DNA from 2 places in the Flavobacterium sp. 22659 genome. Region 2 is predicted to be linked to the other one. Evidence: riboswitches for the same ligand, from Rfam matches in the RefSeq annotation. Region 2 holds a riboswitch; the other holds the start of a gene.
The links. Region 2 has a riboswitch for cobalamin ahead of ACTJIW_RS00345 (TonB-dependent receptor plug domain-containing protein). Riboswitches for the same ligand answer to the same signal wherever they lie in the genome.
Positions count from the first base shown of each region.

Region 1: it holds a riboswitch for cobalamin, as region 2 does, so the genes downstream of both, ACTJIW_RS05075 (DUF5074 domain-containing protein) here and ACTJIW_RS00345 (TonB-dependent receptor plug domain-containing protein) in region 2, are expected to answer to the same signal.

Region 1 covers NZ_JBQEMU010000003.1:294,870-299,061, forward strand. The annotation lists gene ACTJIW_RS05065 (DUF6814 family protein) at 1-140, opposite strand, end outside; gene ACTJIW_RS05070 (MFS transporter) at 152-1,648, opposite strand; cobalamin riboswitch at 1,890-2,081, shown strand; gene ACTJIW_RS05075 (DUF5074 domain-containing protein) at 2,361-3,680, shown strand; tRNA gene ACTJIW_RS05080 (tRNA-Phe) at 3,897-3,972, opposite strand; gene ACTJIW_RS05085 (type III pantothenate kinase) at 4,076-4,192, shown strand, end outside.
Region 2 covers NZ_JBQEMU010000001.1:60,302-64,493, forward strand. The annotation lists gene cobT (nicotinate-nucleotide--dimethylbenzimidazole phosphoribosyltransferase) at 1-563, shown strand, start outside; gene ACTJIW_RS00335 (adenosylcobinamide-GDP ribazoletransferase) at 613-1,398, shown strand; gene cobC (alpha-ribazole phosphatase) at 1,383-1,916, shown strand; cobalamin riboswitch at 1,986-2,188, shown strand; gene ACTJIW_RS00345 (TonB-dependent receptor plug domain-containing protein) at 2,216-4,075, shown strand; gene ACTJIW_RS00350 (YncE family protein) at 4,081-4,192, shown strand, end outside.

The sequences.
Region 1 (4,192 bases), on a different contig from region 2:
AGAATAATAATACCAAAGACTAAATCATCTTGCTGATCTGATAATAATTTAGGTAAGCCAAATTCAAACACGCAGAAGTAAGCGGCCGCAACTGCCAAAATAACCCATAAAACGCCTAAAGCTTGTTTGATTGTATTCATGTTCTTAAATGTTAAAGATGATTAATTTTGTTTTTGTTGTCTATGTAAATCATTCCTATAACGAAACAGATCGACGCAATAATAATAGGATACCAAAGTCCGTCAAGATAAAAATCGTTTTTTCCGGCTGCTTTTGCATGAGTTACAAAATAAGTCGAAATTGCCGGCAGCAGACCTCCAAAAATTCCATTTCCTACATGATAAGGAAGTGACATAGAAGTATATCTGATTTTAGTTGGAAACATTTCAACTAAAAACGCTGCAATTGGACCATAAACCATTGTAACAAATAAAACCTGAATGAAAACTAAAAAAATTAATGTCCATTTATCGCCAGAATTGATATTTATAGTAACACTGCTTTGAGATTTTTTCTTATCAGCAAAATCTGTTTTCTTTTCGATATACGTAGTTCCATCAGTATAGGTTTTTGAAATAGTGGTAATTACGTCATTATTTTTTGCTTTTTCGATCTTTTGAGAGGTTTGTTCTACAATTTCGGTTTTGTAACTCACATCAGTTGTGTTGTACATCATTTTATATATAGGCCTGTAGAATAAAATAGCGAGTAACATACCGAACATCATAATGTATTTACGGCCGACTTTGTCACTCAGCCATCCAAAAACAATAAAAAACGGCGTTCCTATCAATAATGCAATTCCAAGTAAACTGTCAACCTGAGAAGAATCTACATTCATAACCGTTTTCATAAAACTCATGGCATAGAATTGTCCGGTATACCAAACAACACCCTGTCCCATTGTTGCGCCAAATAATGCCAAGAGAACAAACTTTAAATTGTATCGGTTTCCAAAACTTTCCTTTAAAGGATTTGCACTTGTTGTTCCTTCCTTTTTAGCTTTTGCAAATACAGGTGATTCGTCCATATTTTTTCTAATTAAATACGAAACTCCCACCATTACAATAGAAACCCAAAAAGGAACACGCCATCCCCATGAATCAAAAGTTTCGGCCGAAAGCACATTTTTGGTAGCCAGAATAACCATCAAAGAAATAAATAAACCAACCGTTGCAGTAGTCTGGATCCACGATGTCCAATATCCTTTTTGCCCAGCCGGAGCATGTTCGGCAACATAAGTCGCTGCACCGCCATATTCTCCGCCAAGAGCCAAACCTTGCAATAAACGCAGAATCAAAACTAACAGAGGCGCGAGAAAACCAATAGTTTCATAACTTGGGATACAGCCTATTAAAAAAGTAGAACCTCCCATTAATAATAAAGTAGCCATGAAAGTATATTTTCGGCCGATAATATCTCCCAATCGTCCAAAAAATAAAGCGCCAAAAGGTCTGACAACAAATCCGGCAGCAAATGTGGCTAATGTGGATAAAAATGCTGCAGTTGGATTATCACTCGGAAAGAATTTAGTTGAAATTACAACGGCCAAACTCCCAAAAATATAGAAATCGTACCATTCAATCATTGTTCCCATAGAAGAGGCCGAAATTACTTTCCAAATGCCTTTAGTAGAAGTTTTGCTCATAAAACGTTCTGTTGATTTAATAATGAATAAAAAATTAAAATACGATTTTACGAATATATAAGATATTTTTTTATTTAGTTGATACTTTTTTAACAAAAACTAATTAATTGTTGATAATACATTTTTAATCAGTCAATCCTTAATAATTCGGAATATATCACAGAATGCAGATGTGCCTAAACCCTTATATAGTTTAAGTATGCATGGATTTCAAAAAAGAAAACACTAGTTTTGCAACTCAAAATTTAAATCAGAAAATGGTTGTCATGTTTGATTAAATATGACATTAAAAGGGAATTTGGTGCAAATCCAAAACTGTCCCGCAGCTGTAAGCTCATTAACTGAAACCCTTTAATATGTCACTTTTCAATTCGAAAGGGAAGGCTGGGTGTAGGGAGCAAGTCAGAAGACCTGCCATTTTTATAGTAATAACAGCTTTCGGGGATTGAAGCTTGAATTAAGAATAATACTTTTTCACTCTAAGTGAAATGGTATTGTTTTATCATTCTATTCTCGTAAGCTAAATAAGTTTATGAGATTTTTTTTCTGTAAATGCGATGTCTTAAAAACAGTTTCTTTTTGGGTGTTTTTTCTTCTTGACGTTTCCTTTTCTCTATCAAAAAATCATTAAACATGTCATTGCTCCAGAAACGTAGTTTTAGTGCGCTGGATTTAAACATTTAAGTAATATAATTTTTTTAAATATTTAATAATGAGAAACAATTTTTTTTCCAAGCAATTAATCGCCATTGCTTCTTTAATGATGCTGGCAACTTCATGTAATAATGATGATGATTTTACGGCGCCGCCTGTTATCAAGGGCGAACAGCAGTTAAAAGATACTTTGACAATTGGAAAAACACTTCAGCTGAGTTCAAAAATAAAAGACAGAAATAATGTTTCATTTGAATGGGCAGTAAACGGAAATGTTGTAGGATCTGATTCGACATATACTTTTAAACCAGAAACAAGAGGAGATTTTAAAATTACGATGACTGCCAAAAACAATGGCGGAAACGTATCTCTAACTTACGATATTCACACATTTGGAGCTTATGAAAACGGATTCTTTATGATTAATGAAGGATGGTTTGGACACGGAACAGGAACAGTTGGGTTTTACAGATACGATACAAAAGCAATAGAAGACAGTGTTTTTGTAAAAGTAAATCCAGATAAAGATCTAAAACCAGAATCATCAACTTTAGAGTTTGGAACTGTCTTTAATAAAAAGCTATTCTTGGTGTCTAAAGTCGGCGGACCAGTTGTAGTTGCAGATGCTTATTCGCTTAAAGAAGAAAAAAGAATTCCGGCTCAGGGCGGAAACGACTGGCGTGCAATAGTTGGAATTGATGAAAATCAGGCTTTGCTTACTTCTGGAAAAGGAATATTCAAACTTAATTTGAATACAATGGAATTAAACGGACAAGTTGAAGGAATTACAGGTCAGGTAGGAGACATTGTAAAAGCTAACGGATATATCTTTGCATTGTCGGCATCAAAAGGGGTTATTGTAATTAACGCTTCAACATTAGCAGTCGAAAAAACAATTTCAGGAATGGTTCTGGGATTTGCTGTTACTGATGATAAAAAAGTATGGGCTGCAGGCGGAACAAAACTTATCAATATAGACTCTAATACTCTTGAGGTAAAAGAAATCGCATTAGGTTTTCAGGCTTACGGAAGCTGGGGAGCCTGGCATCCGGGATCTATTACAGCTGCAAAAAATGCTGTTTTCATTGCCAAAAATGGAAGCTGGAGCGGTGGTAAAGAAATTTATAAATATAACGGAGATGTTTCTTCATTAGCTTCGCCTTTTGTTACATTAACAGATTCTAATATATTATATGGAGCAGGAATTGGTTATGATAAAAAGAAAAACACTTTAGTAGTTAATACAGTAAACGAAGGATATGGAGTAAATTTTGCGATCAACAACCTTTATTTATTCAATGCAGATTCTGGAGCTAAAACAGGAACAGTAAGTTTTTCAGGATATTATTTCCCGGCGGTTTCTGTATTTCATCAATAAGATTTTAGACTAGGTTTTTTAACCGCTAAGACCGCAAGGTAAAAACGCAAAGTTCGCAAAGCTTTATCGATATAAAGTCTTGCGAACTTTTTTTCAGCCACAGATTAAAATGATTTTTAAAATCTGTATAATCTGCGGGTTATTCTTCTTTATTTTTGATTAAAAATTTTCCGAAAATAATAAAAACAAAAAGCCCGAATATTGCTATTCGGGTTTTGGTGGTACCTCCAGGGATCGAACCAGGGACACATGGATTTTCAGTCCATTGCTCTACCATCTGAGCTAAGGTACCGTCTTGTGCTCAATGCGGGTGCAAAGATAGAATCATTTTCCGTTTATCCAAAACATTTTAGAAAAAAAATCAATTCGTATCTTCGCAAAAACAAAAAAGAAAAATGATTTTAACTGTCGATGTTGGAAATACCAGAATTAAAGCTGCTGTCTTTGAAGGGAGTAGTGTTTTGGAGTATTTCGTTTTTGAAAAAAATGAGCTTGAAAAAAGAATTGAAAAA
Region 2 (4,192 bases):
TTGCCAAAACAGGTTCTAACTGTATTGGTTTTGGCGAAATGGGAATTGGAAATACTTCTACAGCTTCTATTTTAATGAGTCTTTTAACGGGGTTGCCTATAGAAGAATGCGTTGGAAAAGGAACGGGAATTAACGACCAAAAACTGTTCGACAAACAAAATATTCTAAAAAAAGCATTGGAAAATTATTCCGGTCAAGCCGAATTAAAACAGCATCTTGCTTATTTTGGAGGTTTTGAAATTATGCAGATGGCAGGCGGGATGCTGACAGCTTTTGAAAACAAAATGCTGATTCTTGTTGATGGTTTTATTTGCAGTGTGGCTTTTTTAATTGCTTTTAAAATAAATCCGAACATAAAACAAAATGCCATTTTTTGTCATTGTTCTGCCGAAAAAGCACATTTAAAACTGCTGGAATATCTTGAAACAAAACCCATTTTAAATTTAGATCTGCGTCTGGGAGAAGGAACCGGCTGTGCAGTTGCTTTTCCTATTTTAAAATCGGCAGAAGCTTTTTTGAATGAAATGGCTAGTTTTGAAAGCGCGGGCGTTAGCAGGAAATAGTTTTCAGTCGCGGTTTTCAGTCACAGTTTATAACTTCAATTATCCATAAATGAAAAAAGAACTACATATTTTTTTTACTTGTTTAATGTTCTACACCAGAATTCCATGTCCAAAAAACATCGATCATAATCCTGATTATTTAAATAAAGCCACACGATATTTCCCTTTTATTGGCTGGATTGTCGGATCAATTTCATTTCTGGCTTTTTATCTTTTTTCATTATTTCTTTCAACAGAAACAGCAGTGATTTTTTCAATTATTATTTCGGTTTTAACTACCGGTGCTTTTCACGAAGATGGATTTGCTGATGTCTGCGACGGATTTGGCGGAGGATGGACTAAAGAAAAAATCCTCACAATTATGAAAGACAGCGCCATTGGTGCTTATGGAGCAATTGGTTTGGTTTTGCTTTTTCTGGTAAAATTTAAACTGCTTTCAGAATCTATTTCACTTTTTACTCACAGCATTTTTCTGTTTTTTCTTTTATTTATTTCTGCACATTCTTTAAGTCGTTTAGCAGCAATCAGTATTATTTTTACACATGAATATTCTCGCGATGATGCTTCGAGTAAAAGTAAACCAATAGCAAAAAACCACAGCTGGAGAGAAGTTTTGGGTTCATTTTTCTTCGGATTAATTCCGTTATTGGCACTCTCCTATTTCAATTATAAAACTCTTTTGGCTTTAATTCCAATTTTTATTACCCGATATTTTCTGGCTCGTTATTTTCAAAAATGGATTGACGGCTACACGGGTGATTGTCTTGGCGCCACGCAGCAGGTTTGTGAAGTTGTATATTATTTAAGTATTCTTTTTATATGGAAATTTATCTAGTTCGCCATACCGAAACGATCTGCGAAAAAGGAATTTGCTACGGACAATCGGATGTTGATATTGCTGCGCCTTTTGACGAAATCTTTGACAGAATTATATCTGAATTGCCGTTTCAAGCGGTAATTTTTTCAAGCCCGTTAAAACGTTGTTCTATTCTGGCAAAACATATTCACAAAAATACAAACGCCATTTCTTATCAGGAAGATGACCGCTTAAAAGAAATGAATTTTGGCGACTGGGAATTAAAACCCTGGGATGAGATTCCGCCAGAAGAGTTAAATCCGTGGATGGACGATTTTGTAAATATTCCCGTTTCTAATGGAGAATCATTTACAGAATTACATTCAAGAGTCGGCGGCTTTTTAGCTGAGCAGATTTCAGACCTTAAACATCCTGTAATCATTGTAGCTCATGCGGGTATTATACGAAGCATTTTATGCCATCAAACTTCACTGCCTTTAAAAGAGGCTTTTCAAAACAAAGTCGATTTTGGGGAAGTCATAAGAATTGAACTATAATCTGGCTATTTGTTTGATTATTTGATTACAAAAACAATACATATTTGAATTATCAGTATTTTTAACTTTATATTTGCACAAAATTAAGGTTGTGTTTTGATTAACACATTAAAAAGGGAATCAAGTAAAATCTTGAGCTGTACCCGCAACTGTAAGCTTAGTTCTAAAAAAGAATGCTTGTTGTAAACTGCAAAACCACTGCTCGCCCCCGCGAATGGGAAGGTAAACAACAAGACGCAAGCCAGGAGACCTGCCTTTGTAACGAATATCGAGCTCTCGGGAAAAAGAGTGTAGAAATTATGACTTTAAGAATACGTTTTGCTTTTTTTCTTTTGATGTTGTGCCAATTCACTTGGGCGCAGAGCGATTCTATTAAACTAAAAGAAGTTGTAGTTTCAGATTCTAATCTTAAGAAATATTCTACTTCGCAGTCTGTTCAGGTTTTAAACGATTCAATTCTCGACACAAACCAGCCTTCTTTAACCTCTCTTTTAAATTTTAATACTGTTATTTATTTCAAAGAAAATGGGCTCGGAATGACTTCTGCCCCATCTTTTAGAGGAACAACAGGCGCACAGACCGCTGTTATCTGGAATGGTATAAATATAAATTCACAATTTTTAGGTCAGGCCGATTTTAATACTATTGGAACGAGAGATTTTAATTCTATAACAGTAAAAGCCGGAGGTGGAAGTGTTTTGTACGGAAGCAGCGCTATTGGCGGAAGCATTCACCTGAACAATGATTTACTTTTTAAAAACGAATTTTCTAATCATGTTTTTTTCAGCGCTGGAAGTTACAATACATACAGTGCAAATTACCGCACTATAGTTTCATCAGATAAATACAGCTTACAGGTCAGTATTTCAAGAAACAGTTCTGATAATGATTTTAAATATCCTGGCAATTCAGACGAAAGAAACATTAATGGCCAATATTATAACACAAGTATGAATACTACTTTTGGTTATAAAATCAATGCTAATAATACTTTAAAAGCTTACAGCCAGTTTTACGATTCAGAACGTCACTTTTCTTTAACATCGCCAAATGCTTCAAAAACAAAATACAACGATTTTAATACTCGTAATTTATTAGAATGGGAAAGTCAGCTGGGACGTTTTACATCTAAATTGCGAGCAGCACATATTGGCGAATCTTATAAATATTTTCCAAGTATTACCTCCAATAATTTTACTTACGGAAAAGTTGAAACTTCAATCATAAAATACGATTTAGCTTTTGATGTAAATGATAAAATCAAATTAAACTCAATTGTAGACTACAGCCGAAACAAAGGATACGGTTCGAGTATTGATAATGTAAAAAGAGAAGTTGGTACTGCCAGTCTGCTTTTGCATCATTTGTTAACTGAAAAATGGGATTATAACGCCAGTATTCGTCAGGAAATTACAGACAACTACGGTAATCCTTTTCTTTTTTCATTTGGAACAAAATATGATTTCACCAGTTTTTATCATTTGAAATTCAATGCTTCAAAGAATTTTAGAATGCCTACCTATAATGATTTGTTTTGGGAAGGAAGCGGCAACCCTAATTTAAAACCCGAAACTTCTTATCAGGCAGAAATTGGCAATGAATTCTTTAGAAAAAACTTTACTTTATCAATTACTGCCTATTATAATTCTATTAAAGATTTACTGCGCTGGGTTCCGGGTGAAGGTGGCGGTGATGTATGGGCGCCTGAAAACACAGATAAAGTGAGAGCCTACGGAGCAGAAGTTCTTGTAGAATGGAAACCAAAATTTGGGCAAAATAATTTCACAATCAACGGCACGTACGCTTATACAGTTTCAGAAAGTCAGCAGCTAATTAAAAACGAATTAATCTACAAACAGTTAATTTATGTTCCTTATCATAAATTAACAGGCTCTGTCGCTTACAACTGGAAAAAACTGTCTTCTTACTTTCAATACCTCTATAATGGAGAAGTTTACACTACACCTTTTAATAATCGTGCATCAAAAATTAAAGATTATAATGTTGGAAATATTGGTGTCGATTATGATTTTGGAGCAAAAAACAGTTACAAAATTGGATTTCAGGTTTTAAACCTGTGGAACGAAAATTATCAACCCGTAACAAGCAGACAAATGCCGGGTAGAAATTATACTATATACATAAACCTTAATTTTTAAATTTCATGAAAAAATTTAACAAACTATTTTTAACAGTCCTTATAAGCTCGGCATTTTTTGTGTCTTGCAGCAACGATGATGACAATAACGATGAGCCGCGCGGCGATTATGAGAATG